3 regions of the Nocardia sp. CDC153 genome follow, and region 1 is predicted to be linked to each of the others. Evidence: riboswitches for the same ligand, from Rfam matches in the RefSeq annotation. Region 1 holds a riboswitch; each other region holds the start of a gene.
What was found. A riboswitch is a leader RNA that binds a small molecule or an ion and turns the genes downstream of it on or off. The one in region 1 is predicted to bind magnesium.
Positions count from the first base shown of each region.

Region 1 (4,098 bases):
GTCCTCGGCCACGCATCCGTGCACGATCCCTGGACCGGTTAATCGATTGGAGCTTCCTCGTGGCCCACACCGCTGAAACCGCCACCGCCTACGTCGTCACCGCCGTGGAGGCCAAGGGCACCGCCACCCGGCACGACTTCGACATCCCCGCGATCGTGAGCGCGACGCACAGCCTCACCGAGAGCTGGGATTTCCACAGCGTGGATCGAAACATGTTCTGGAACATCGTCGCAACATTCCTCGAGCACTGAGCGGGCTCTCCGAGGTCGCCGAACCTGATCTAGATGCCGTCGACCGAAAGGGTCGCGGTCATCAGCGCCATGGCCGCCGCGCAGGCATCGGGGTGCGCGGCGTGGTCGCGGTTCTGCACCCACCAGGTGACGGTGCCGGTATCGGCCACCGTCACCGCGCAGCTGCCCGGATCCCTCGGGTCGCGCCAGTACATGCCGCCGAAGTGCTTCACGACCAAACGCTCGATCTGGTAACCGAATTGGTCGGCGATCTGGACCTCGCGGGACAGGGTGTCATCGCGCAGCCAGGCGTAGGTGAGATCGACGGTGCCGCCACCGGCCGCGGTGGCGGTCCAGTTGCAGACGGTCGGCGAGCTCTGCCGCTTGATACCGGTGGCGGTGATGGCGGCGGCCAGCTTCTGATCCTCGAGCGGGCCGCAGTCCGCCAGGAAATTCGGGGCGGCGGAGGTCGGCGCGTCCGACGGCCGCGCGCCGTGCGAACAGCCCGCGAGGCTCGCGATCAGCAAGGCGGACACCGCGATTCGGGCGTGTAGTCGTGCCATCAGCCCTGTCCCGCCTGCTTCAAGGTGGCGGCCGCCAGCTGCTCGACGCCCTTACAGCCGACCCCGGCATGCCGCACGGTCCAGTCGATGAAGTCGGTGTCGCCGAACGCCACCGCCACCTCGCAGCTGGCCGTGTCCTGCCACTCGATGCCGGGCTGCCCCGCGACCTGCACGGTCGTCGGCTTTCCGGTGGTCACCTGGCCGCGACGCTCCTCCAGCGAGCTGCCCCGAAACCAGTGGAACACCACCGAGTAGTCGGTGCCCCCGGACGGCTGCCACGCGCAACTAATCGGATTCACCGAGACCCGCTGAAGATCGCCGACCCCGGTCTGCTGGGCGATATCGGCATCCGCGACGCCGCCGCAGAGCCCAATGGTGTTGGGGGACGGCAGGACCTTCGGCGCCACGGTCGTGCTCGGCGCCGCCTGCTGCGTCGAGGAGCCACAGCCGGCGACCGCCACTCCGATCAGGGCGATCCCCGCCGCCGCGCCCACCGCTCTCATCACGCCGACCAGCGTAGGCGAGCCGGTTGAATCCTGCGATCCACAACACTTCCGATTGCGGATTTTGACAATTCACAAGCCGGTAACTACGTTCGATATCGCACCTCGATAGGCGAGGCTCCTGTACGAACACAGGCCACTGATCTGACGACGTCGAGAGACGCCCAAGGTTAGGACAGATTTCCCCGGATTAAGGGGTAATCCAAAGTGGCTTCCCGCCCAGCGGAATACGTCGCACAGTGCCGAAGCTCTGACGAGAGGGGTGTCCGTCCCTCCAGGTTTCACCTGATCGACTTTCCCCCGTGTGCGCTGTCGTATCGCGTTCCACGAGTTCGAGGAGGTCTGGACAGCCAGATGACGCCCTCCGCTACACAGCACACCGACGCCGCGTCGGCTCGACGCGCATAATTCGCCGATATTCGACGCCGCCACCGCGGTGCCGTCGTATTCGCGCGCCAATTTCCGGGTCGATTCCCACGATCCGCAATTCATGACCGAACGTCCGCACCAATAGTGCGCGACGGAATTCGATGCTGCCCGCAATACCCGGCGGGCGGCGAGATGAGGGGACACAATCCCAATGAGAATTCGCATGTTCGCCTGGCTCGGCGCACTGACCAGCGTCGCGCTACTCACCACCCACGCCACCGCCCACGCCGAACCGGCGGCTATCCAGGCCACGGCCGCGATCGTCGACCACACGGTGCGACTCCACACCGACGCGGGCTCGCTGCGCGTGGATCACGACCAGCTACAGATCCTCGATCCCGCGGGCATGGTCGTGGGCTCACTCCCCTTGCTGCTGGCCCAACAGGACACCGCCTATCCGATCGATGCCCGAATCGACGGCGCCACCGCCATTCTCACGCCCCGCACCGACGCGGCCCGGCCGCTGACCGCCGACGAGCGGCAGCTGGCCACGCGGGCGGCGACGGCCCCGGTGCGGAATATCGACCTGCGGCCCATCGCCGACGGTGACAGCCCGGAGGATCGATTCAATTCCGCCATGGGCAATGTCAACAACGAGCTCACCGTCGCCCTCGCGGTGGGGACGCTGTTGGGCGCGATCGTCGGCGGCCCACTCGGCTGCGTGTTCACCGGCGCGATCGGCACCGCGGCGAGCGGCCCGCTCGGTGCGATCGTCGGCTGCCTGGCCGGAGCGGTCGCGGGCGCGGGCATGGGTGTCGTGGTCTTCAACCTGCTCATCGGCGTACCGGCGCTGATCGGATCGGCCGCCCACTTCCTGAGCGTGATGAGCGCGCCGCCCGCCGTCGACGCCGCTCCCGCCGCTCCCGTCAACGGCTGAGGTCGGCGGCACTCCCCATGAGGTATCTGTCATGACTGTTGAAATCGCAATTCCGCACGGCCCCAAGCCATCTCCGGAGATCCGGCGGGCACGCGGCGGGCTGCGGCCCGCGGACTACCTGCTGCTGACGGCGGGCGTGGTGCTGACGGTGGTGGTGGTCAAGCTCTTTCGCGACATCTCGGTGCCGTGGGTGCCGGGCGACAGCCCCGGCACCGTGTCCACCGATCCGTCGCATCTGCCCTACTACGCGGCCCGCACCACGCTGCGCATGTTCGTCGGGTTGGGTGCGTCGGTCCTGTTCACGCTCGTGGTCGGTCAGTGGGCCGCGCACTCGCGGCGGGCGGAGAAGGTGCTCATCCCGATGCTCGACATTCTGCAGTCGGTGCCGGTGCTGGCGCTGGTATCGATCACGGTGACCGCGTTCATCGCGCTGTTCCCCGGCTCCTACCTGGGAGCGGAGGCGGCGTGCGTGTTCGCCATCTTCACCGCGCAGGCCTGGAACATGACCTTCGCCTATTACCAGGCGCTGCGGAACCTGCCGCGCGAGCTCGACGAATCGGCGCGCATGATGCGGTTGACCCGCTGGCAGCGGCTGACCCAGCTCGAGATTCCGGCCGCCATGATCCCCATGATCTGGAACGGCATGATGAGCTTCGGCGGCGCGTGGTTCATGCTGGCGTCCTCGGAGGTCATCAGCGTCTCCGGCAATGATCAGGCGCTGCCGGGGATGGGCAGTTTCATCGCCGCCGCCACCTCCGAGGCCGCGGTCGGCAAGCTGCTGATCGGCGCGGCCGTCATGGTCGCCACCATCGTGCTGGTGAACGTGCTGTTCTGGCGGCCGTTCACGGCGTGGTCGGAACGGTTCCGGGTGGAGCACACCGAGGCGGCGCTCGCACCGCGCAGCCTGGTGCTGGATCTATTGCGGCGCAGCACGATTCCCGCTCGGGTCGCGGCGCGGCTGCGGCCGGTCGAGGAAGGGATCGACCGCCTCATGCGGATCTTCGGGCGGGCGACCCGCTCGCCGTACGAACGGCGCGGCAGCCGCGCCGGGGACGCGGTGTTCTTCGCGGCCCTGTTCGCGGCACTGTCCTGGGGTGCGTGGACGCTGGCCCGCTACTTCGAAAGGACCGTGGGCTTCGCCGAATTCGGGCCCGCGTCGCTCATGGGTCTGGCCAGTCTGAGTCGCGTGGTGGTGCTGCTGGTGGTGTCCACCGTGGTGTGGGTGCCGGTCGGCGTATGGATCGGGATGAATCCGCGCATCTGCCGGTTCGCGCAACCGGTCGTGCAGGTGATGGCCAGTTTCCCGGCCCAGTTCCTCTACATCTTCGTGGTGGCGGGGCTGACCTACACCGGCATCTCGCTGAACATCGGCGGCACCGTGCTCATGGCACTGGGCGCGCAGTGGTACGTGCTGTTCAACGTGATCGCGGCGGCCGGGCAGATCCCGACCGATCTGCGCGAGGCCATGGACGACCTGCGGGTGCACGGGTGGGAGC
Region 1 covers NZ_JAYKYU010000001.1:1,327,699-1,331,796, reverse strand. The annotation lists gene VMT65_RS06060 (hypothetical protein) at 60-251, shown strand; gene VMT65_RS06055 (DUF3558 family protein) at 281-793, opposite strand; gene VMT65_RS06050 (DUF3558 domain-containing protein) at 793-1,296, opposite strand; M-box (ykoK) riboswitch at 1,394-1,565, shown strand; gene VMT65_RS06045 (hypothetical protein) at 1,877-2,602, shown strand; gene VMT65_RS06040 (ABC transporter permease) at 2,634-4,098, shown strand, end outside.

Region 2 (4,098 bases), on a different contig from region 1:
GACATACAGCGGGTATTCGGCCAGCCCGAACACGCGCATGAACCGGTCCACCGGATACACCAACGGCCCGAACACCCGCGCGAGCAGTCCGGGAATATGGCTGCGGCGCAACAGATCCAGCATCAGACTGCGCGGGGCGTCCGCGGATTCGGTGTCCTCGACCCGGAAGCGCTCGGCCCACACCGTCAGCGGCCGCCAGAACAACACATTGAGCCCGACCACCATGACGATCATGACCGCGATCGCCAACAGCATCCGACCGGTCTGCGACTGCGCGTTGGCACTGGCCACATACGAACCGATACCCGGCAGCGCGTAGGAGCGATTGTTGACGCTGATCGCCTCGGACGCGGTCAGGAAGAACCAGCCGCCGCCGAAACTCATCATCCCGTTCCACACCAGCGGGAACATCCCCGAGGGCACATCCACCCGCCAGAACCGCTGCCAGCGCGACAACCGCAGATTGCGGGAGGCCTCATCGAGCTCGCGCGGCTGCGACACCAGCGAATGATGGAACGCGAAGGCCATGTTCCAGGCCTGCGAGGTGAAGATCGCGAAAATCGACGCGCACTCCAAACCCAGCGACGAACCCGGGAACAGGGCGATGAATCCGGCCACGGTCACCGACAGAAAACCCAGCACCGGCACCGACTGCAGAATATCGAGCGCGGGCAACAGCACCTTCTCCGCGCGCGGCAGCCGCGCCGCGGCGGTGGCGTAGACGAAGGTGAACAGAATCGAGAGCCCCAACGCGGCGAACATGCGCAGCAGCGACCGCGCCGCATAGTAGGGCAGCTCGGCCGGATCGGTGGAAATCGTGGTGGGCGCGGTGTTCTCGTCGAAGGGCACATGCATGCCCGCCGACACCTTCACCACGATCCAGATCAGCACCGCCGCGCCCGCGAACACCGCGATATCGGCCCACCGTGAGCGCGGCCGATCCAGTACCCCGCGCGAAGGATACGAGCGCAGTGTCGCGTTCACTGCTCGGTCTCCACCGGCGGGGCCACCGTGCGCCAGCCGACACTGGTCACCGACGGCTCCAGGCTCAACCGGCTCACCGCCGCCTCCATCTGCCGGTCGTCGCGGCGGTCGCCGGTCAACTCCGCGCGCACCTGCACCCGACCCTGCGTGGTGTCGTGACTCGAGATCGAGTTCAACCGGAAATCGGTGCGCGTCAACGACTGCACCAGCAGCGCGCGCACATGCGCCTCGTGCGCGTCATCGGTGTCGGCGGTGAAGGAGTAGAGCGCCTCGTGGGCCTCGGGGCCGTCGGTGAGCGGGCGATCCACCGAGCGCGCCACCGTGCGCAGCGCGGTGTTCACCACGACCACGGCCACCGTGCCCGCCGCCGCGGTCGAATACATGCCCGCACCCGCGAGCGAACCCACCGCCGCCGAGCACCACAGCGTCGCGGCAGTATTGAGCCCGCGAATATTGAACCCGTCGCGCAGGATCACGCCCGCGCCCAGGAAGCCGATACCGGAAACGATCTGCGCCGCAACGCGAGTCGGGTCGGCGTCACTGCCATGGAAGCCGTGCGCCGACAGCAGCACGAACAGGGTCGCACCGGCGGCGACGAGCGCGTTGGTGCGCAGTCCGGCCATGCGGGCGCGGAACTGACGCTCGAACCCGATCACCGCACCCAACCCGACACCGGTGCCGAGTCGCAGCAGCATTTCCCACGTGGTCATTGCGATCTCCGAAAAGGGGATGACGGCGCACTCCGACCTCGGACGCTACAGGGGTGCCGGTAGCGAACGGCAGATTGCGGAGGTGTCGCCTAGTGAACGATTGGCTAACGGAACACGATCCGGACCATCGGGCACGACCACCACCTCCTCAGACGCACAACACACGCGTGCCAACAGGGTGGGACCAGCGAGAATTCACTGGAAGCGGCACCACCCCTCGTAAGACCTTCAGCACTCCACGGCGTGAACCCACCATCTGGCGGGAGCCGGTCGGGGCGGCCCCTTAACTCGGGGCAACCTGTCCTGATCCGGGGCGTCTCTCGACGTTCGGGATCGCCGGCCTGTATCCGTGAAGGAGCCTCAGTTAACGACGGCACCTTGCGGGGGCCAGTAAACACCCGGGTCGCGCCGATCGCAACCCGGATGTGAGCGCGGTCGCTACCGCACCGAGCCCGCGTTGCGCGAGCCGTCGAGAACCGTCCGCAGTGCCAGTCGCACCACACACGCCACCGCGACGGCGGCGGCGAACAGTTGCACCGCGTGCAAGGTTCCGGTGGTTCCGGCGAGCAGGCCGACGCCGATCACCGGGCCGCCGGTGCCGCAGTAGCCCATGACGTAATAGGTCGAAAGCACATCGGCGTGGCGGTCGGCCGGGGCGGCGGCGTTGACCGCGGTCAGGCCCGACAGGAATGCCAGACCGTGCCCGGCACCGGCCAGGAGTGTGGCCGCCAGCAGGAGCGTCAGCGAGGAGACCGCGCCCGCCAACGCCAGCAAAGCAAGTCCGGCGGCCAGCAGCGGCAGGCCCGTACGCTCCAGGGCCCGTTCGGATTTCCCGTACCCGATCAGCTGGGCCACCGACCAGGCCACCGGGAGCACGGCCGCGGCGGCACTGCCGACCACCAGGTTCGTACTGCCCGACAGGGTCGCGGCGTAGGTGGGGACCAGGGTCAAGAACACACCGACCACCGCGAAACCCAGGAACGCGGACGATCCGGCCGCGGCGAAGGTGCGGCCCATGCCCGAGGGAATGCTGGGCCGCCGCGGCCGCCACCGCACGCCGGTGGACGCCGAGGGCAGAAGGGCCAGGAACACGCCCGCGGGAACCAGCAGCACCAGGTGCACCACGAACGGCATCACGTACGGTTGCGGAAAGTATTGCGCGACAACCGCACCCAGCATCGGCCCCACGCCCATGCCGCCGGCTGTCGCCATGGCCGACACCAGCGCGGCCCGGCGTCGATCACCGCGCGGTTCCACCTCGGTGATGGCGGCGGTCAGCGCCCCCGAGGCCGCGCCCATCGCCACGCCCTGCAGGACCCGCGCCGCGAACAACCACGCCAGACCGGTGGCGAGTGCGAAGGCCAGCGTGCCCAACGCCGCCACCGCCAGCGCGGGCAGCAGAATCGTGCGGCGGCCCAACGCATCCGAGGCCGGACCCGCCAGCAGCAGCGACGGAATCAACGCGCCGACATAGGCGGCGAAGACCAAGGTCAGCATCAATGGCGAGAACCCGAAACGCTGCGCGTAACCGTGATACAGCGGCGTCGCGAGATTGGTGCCGGTGAACAGGATCAACAGCGCGTAGGCCGCACCCCAGAATCTCAGTCGGCTCCCGACCGGTGAAACCTGCTGTGCCACCGGTACTCCGGTGCCAGCAGCAGGGGATTGCTCGATCGCCACGGTTCCTCCCAACCTCGTTATGTTCGACAATTCCGAACATAACAGGATGTTCGGATTATGTGAACATGTGGATTACCATTGCCCCCATGGCCAGCCGAACCGCCACCGAACTGGTGCACCCCGCCCGCGCCGACCTGCGGTTCACCACCGTCCTGGCCGCCCTCGCCGACCCCGTCCGCCTCACCATCGTCACCCGCCTGGCCGCCGCCGCAGGCGAGGAACTGGCCTGCTCGACCTTCGACCTCCCCGTCAGCAAATCCACCCAGAGCGGCCACTTCAAAACCCTCCGCGAAGCCGGCATCATCGCCCAACGCGACGAAGGCACCCGCCGCCTCAACCGCCTCCGCACCGAAGACCTCGAAGCCCGCTTCCCCGGCCTACTCGCCATGGCAATCACCCACGGCCCCAAGGCGATCGGGGCGGCCCCGGCCTCGTCATGAAATTGCGACGAGGCAAAGTCGATGCCAGCCCGCAGGCCTAGCTACTCCCAGTATCACCTCGTCTTCACCACGCCCGTATAGATATTCGTCAGCGTCGCCGGGTGACGACCACACCCCTACCTGGACGCCAGTGCTGGATCACCAGCAGTTCCGCAGCCTCATCGACCGAGGTCAGAACAGCATCGGTGAGCTCGAGCCGAAAGTTGTGCACCTCCGGCGCAGACCCCAGCGCCGCCTTCGCCGCTCCGGTGACCTCGACCGCGACACCCATCACCTTGGCGTCG
Region 2 covers NZ_JAYKYU010000004.1:832,869-836,966, reverse strand. The annotation lists gene VMT65_RS26515 (ABC transporter permease) at 1-984, opposite strand, end outside; gene VMT65_RS26510 (MgtC/SapB family protein) at 981-1,694, opposite strand; M-box (ykoK) riboswitch at 1,900-2,073, opposite strand; gene VMT65_RS26505 (MFS transporter) at 2,133-3,374, opposite strand; gene VMT65_RS26500 (ArsR/SmtB family transcription factor) at 3,461-3,814, shown strand; gene VMT65_RS26495 (pyridoxamine 5'-phosphate oxidase family protein) at 3,903-4,098, opposite strand, start outside.
Region 2: another riboswitch for magnesium. It lies ahead of VMT65_RS26510 (MgtC/SapB family protein); the one in region 1 lies ahead of VMT65_RS06045 (hypothetical protein).

Region 3 (4,098 bases), on a different contig from region 1:
ATGTCTACGCTCATCACTCGACCTTCCCGGGCTCGGCACTCAATTCGCTGGTTCCGGCGAACCTCGGAACCTGCGTGGTGACAACGAATTTCGGTCGCTCCGCCAGCACCGACCTGACCGTCGCGAACTCCGATCTCGGCGACTGCAGCGCCGACGGCATCGGCCTGATCGCCTACACCCCGGCCGGAAGCGAGCCCAGCACCGCGGCGCTCACCTTCGACATCCACGACACCGTGCTGGGCGGCGCGGCCGCCAATGGCATCGATGTCCGCAATATCGGTGACACCGCGGTGCTGCGCGGCTCACTCGCGCGCACCTCGATCACGGCGGCCGGGGGATCGCTGCTGCGCACCTCCAGCAGCGGTGGCCGAATCGGTAGTGCCGCACTCGATCTGAGCGAGGTCACGCTGGACGGCGCGGCGGTGGAGTGCCGCGCCGTCACCGCGCACGCGCGGGTCGAACTGTCCGGAATCCCGGTCGACTGCTGATCCCACGCCCGCCGTGCGGGATTCAGCCGCCGATGGCCGTGACCACCTTGACGCCCACCAGGATCACCGCCAGCAGCAGGTAGCCGCGCAGTGCCAGCATGCCCGCCGTGCGCGCCGGGGAGAAGCTCGGCCGCGCCAGGGTGTCCAGGGCGGGCGTGCGCCAGGTGTCGCGGTCGGCGTCGCGGATCGCCCGTCGCTCGGCCCGGGTCAGGGACGTGGCCTCCAGCTCCTCCACCTGGTCCGGGTCGAGATTGCCGAATTCCCGTGCGGTGCGCTCGGTTTCGCGTCGCCGGTTGCGCTGCCAGGCCAGCAGCATGCCCGCGCCGCCGAGCACGCCGACCAGCGCGCCGACGCCGAAACCCAATTCCAGGGTGCCGGTGGTGATGCCCGGGAAGAAGGTGGCAGCGGTCAGCGCCAGTGACAGCAGCACCAGCGACCAGACGATGACGCCCGCGACAATGTTCTGCTTGACCGTGTTCACCCACGGACCCAGCACGGCCTTGTCATTGCAGAGCAGTACCAGAAACACCGTCGCCGAGGGCAGCAGCACTCCGGCCAGCGCCTGCACACCCTGGGTCAGCAGGCCCAGGACATGATCGGGGCTGAACGACACCGCGGCCGCGATGGCGAGCAGCGCAGCGTATCCCGCGTAGAACGCGGGCGCTTCGGTGATCTTCCAGTGCAGCGAGTGCCGCTTGCCCAGGGTGTCGCCCAGCGCGTAGGTGGTGGCCAGCCCGACGGCGTTCGCGCCGATCAGCGACGCGTCCAACAGCAGGATCGCGAACAGCGCGCCCACCGTGGTGCCCATGTGGTCGTGCAGCGCCCGCGCCACCCCGCCCGCGTCGGTGAAGTTCCCGACCGCGTCGGTCCCGGCCAGCCCGAAGGTGGTGGCGGCCATGATGGCGATCGCGCCGAGCATCACCACCACGATCCCGACCCACAGATCGATGCGCTCGTAGCGGATCCAGCGCGGGGTGATGCGCTTGTCGACGATATTGGACTGCTGGAAGAACAGCTGCCACGGCGCGACGGTGGTGCCGACAATGGCGACGATGAGCAGCAGCAGCGTCGAGTTCAACCCGCCCGGGAAGGACGGCAGGAACCCGTGCGCCACCTGAGATGCCTTGGGGTGCACCAGGAATGCCAGCGGGAACATGACGATGTTCAGCGCGATCAGCCCGAACAGGAACCGCTCCCAGCGCCGGAACGACCCGCCCGCCACCATGGCGAACAGCGCCACCGCGGCCAGCGGGACCGAAATCGCCTTGGGCAGCCCGAAATAGTTCAACGCCATGGAGACGCCGATGAACTCGGTGACGATGGTCAGCGCGTTCACCACGAACAGATCGCCCACGCTGAACGCGCCCCAGAACTTGCCGAAACGGTCGAAGATCAAGCGCGCGTGGCCGACTCCCGCGACCGCGCCCAGGCGCACCACCATCTCCTGGTTCACGTACAGCACCGGGATGAGCAGGACCAAGGTCCAGACCAGGGCCATGCCGTAGTTCTGACCCGCCTGCGCGTAGGTGGCCACGCCGCCCGCGTCGTTGTCGCCGACCATGACGATCAGGCCCGGGCCGATAATGGCCAGCAGCATGCGCAATCGCTGTCGGCGCGAACGGCCTTCGAGGGTGTCGTGCTGGCCGATGGAGCCCAGGGCGCCGACGATATCGCCGACGTGCGCGCTGTCCATGACAGCGCCGGTGGGCTTCGCCTCGGCGGTGGGTGCGGCGACGGTGGAGATGCGGCGGCTGGAGCCGTTCGCGAAGAAGGCCATGCCCTTCCCTCGCTTTCGATCATCAGGTGTTTCGACATGCGGAGAACACCCGGCCGCCAAGCGATTTCGGGCAGGGCCGCCCGCGCACACGTCAACCGGCGCACCGGTGTCGGGGACGCCGGAGCGAGGTGAGGTGGGAACGGGTCAGCCGGTGACCGGAATGCGGCAAGCCGGGGACGTCAGGATCGTGAAATCCGTACTCGGATACGGACTATCGCCGGAACTCATGGTTCGTCCCTCACCTCCTTGCCGCCGGGACGCACGCGGGCGTCGCTGGATCGTGGTGTCGCATCGCGCACGGCAAGAAGGATCGGAGCACGCTCGACGGCGTATCCCGCACCCCTCTCGTCAGAGCTTCGGCACTGCACGACGTATCCGGGGGCTCGCGGCCCGGGGAAGCCACTTCGGATCACCCCTTAATCCGGGGTGATCTGTCCTAACCCTGGGCGTCTCTCGACGTCGTCGGATCAGTGGCCTGTGTTCGTACAGGAGCCTCGCCTAGCGAGGTGCTGACTGGGCAATGGTGAGCCCCGGTCCCGCCGTTGTCAAATCCAGCCCGGTCGGTTCACAACGGGTGAACGGCGGATTAATTTGCGGCGCAATCGACTCGGAATGTGTGTGTCGAGTCACTTTGGGACTTTAGTCCATTGCTGGATTCTTCAGAACAGACTTAGAGTTTGCTTGTCAATAACTGAACCTGCGATGTGTTCGGATTCCGCAGGCCTACTCAATCGAGGTAAATCAAGTGCGCAAGAGGGGAATCGCTGCGGTTACCGCCTTGGTGGCCGCCGTCACAGCAATCACCGCGGGAACGGTCAATGCCCAGCCCGAGTCGGGTGACGTTGGCGCTATTCACTACACGGCATCGGCCACCGATCGCTCGGCGACCATTTCCACCGATATCGGCTCCATGGCCGTGGACAACGGTGCTTTCCAGATCAAAGCGCCCGATGGCAAGGTGGTTGCTGGAACCGAATTGAACTTCCGCGTGGACGATTTCGTTTTCCCCATTCTGGCCGATGTCCGGGACCGGACCGTCACGCTCACACCGCAATTCGATCTGCAGCACGCGGTATACCAGCCGGTCGCACTGCCCTTCGAGGACACCGCGCCCTGGAAGACCCCCTACGACCGTGAGCAGGCGGCCTGGAACCGCATGAAGGACACCATCGCCATGGGCGCGACCATCGGCACCCTCGTCGGCGGCATCGGCGGCGCGGCCGTCGGCTGTGCGCTGGGCGGCATCGCCGTCGGCTCCGGTGTCTCGCTGGCCACCGGCATTATCGGCGGCCTGTTCTTCTTCCTGCCCGGCGCGGTTGTCGGCTGCCTCGCCGGTGCCGCGGCCATGGGCGCGCTCGGCGCGGTCGGCGGCATGATCCTGGTCACCGCACCGGTGGCGATCGCCGCCGCGGTCCAGTACTTCACCACCATCAACGAGCCCTTCACCCCCGCTCCCACGAAGTAACCGCGTGGGCCGAACCCCGGTCGTGTCGATGAGGGCGCGACCGGGGTTTCACTGTTCCTCGTGGATCGGGTCGGGCAGCGTCCAGCGCTCGCCGCGGCGAGGGTGAAGGTAGAGCGCGCGTAATACGCGTAGCCCGCCACCATGGCGGCGACCGCGAAGGCGATCTGCTGCCAGTCGTCGCGGGCGAGGTTGTAGGCCGAGTAGAGCATGACCCCGATCACGATCGCCGGGGGCAAGGGCCACAACGGCATTCGATAGCCACCCGCGATGCCCCTGCGCGCCGCACGAATTCGCAGCGCGGCCAGCGCCACGAACAGGTAGACCAACACCAGGCCCGCGCCGGTCGCGACAATGAGCCAGCGCATGGG
Region 3 covers NZ_JAYKYU010000005.1:488,524-492,621, forward strand. The annotation lists gene VMT65_RS28975 (hypothetical protein) at 1-488, shown strand, start outside; gene VMT65_RS28980 (NRAMP family divalent metal transporter) at 511-2,265, opposite strand; M-box (ykoK) riboswitch at 2,599-2,778, opposite strand; gene VMT65_RS28985 (hypothetical protein) at 2,993-3,334, opposite strand; gene VMT65_RS28990 (APC family permease) at 3,391-4,098, opposite strand, start outside.
Region 3: another riboswitch for magnesium. It lies ahead of VMT65_RS28980 (NRAMP family divalent metal transporter); the one in region 1 lies ahead of VMT65_RS06045 (hypothetical protein).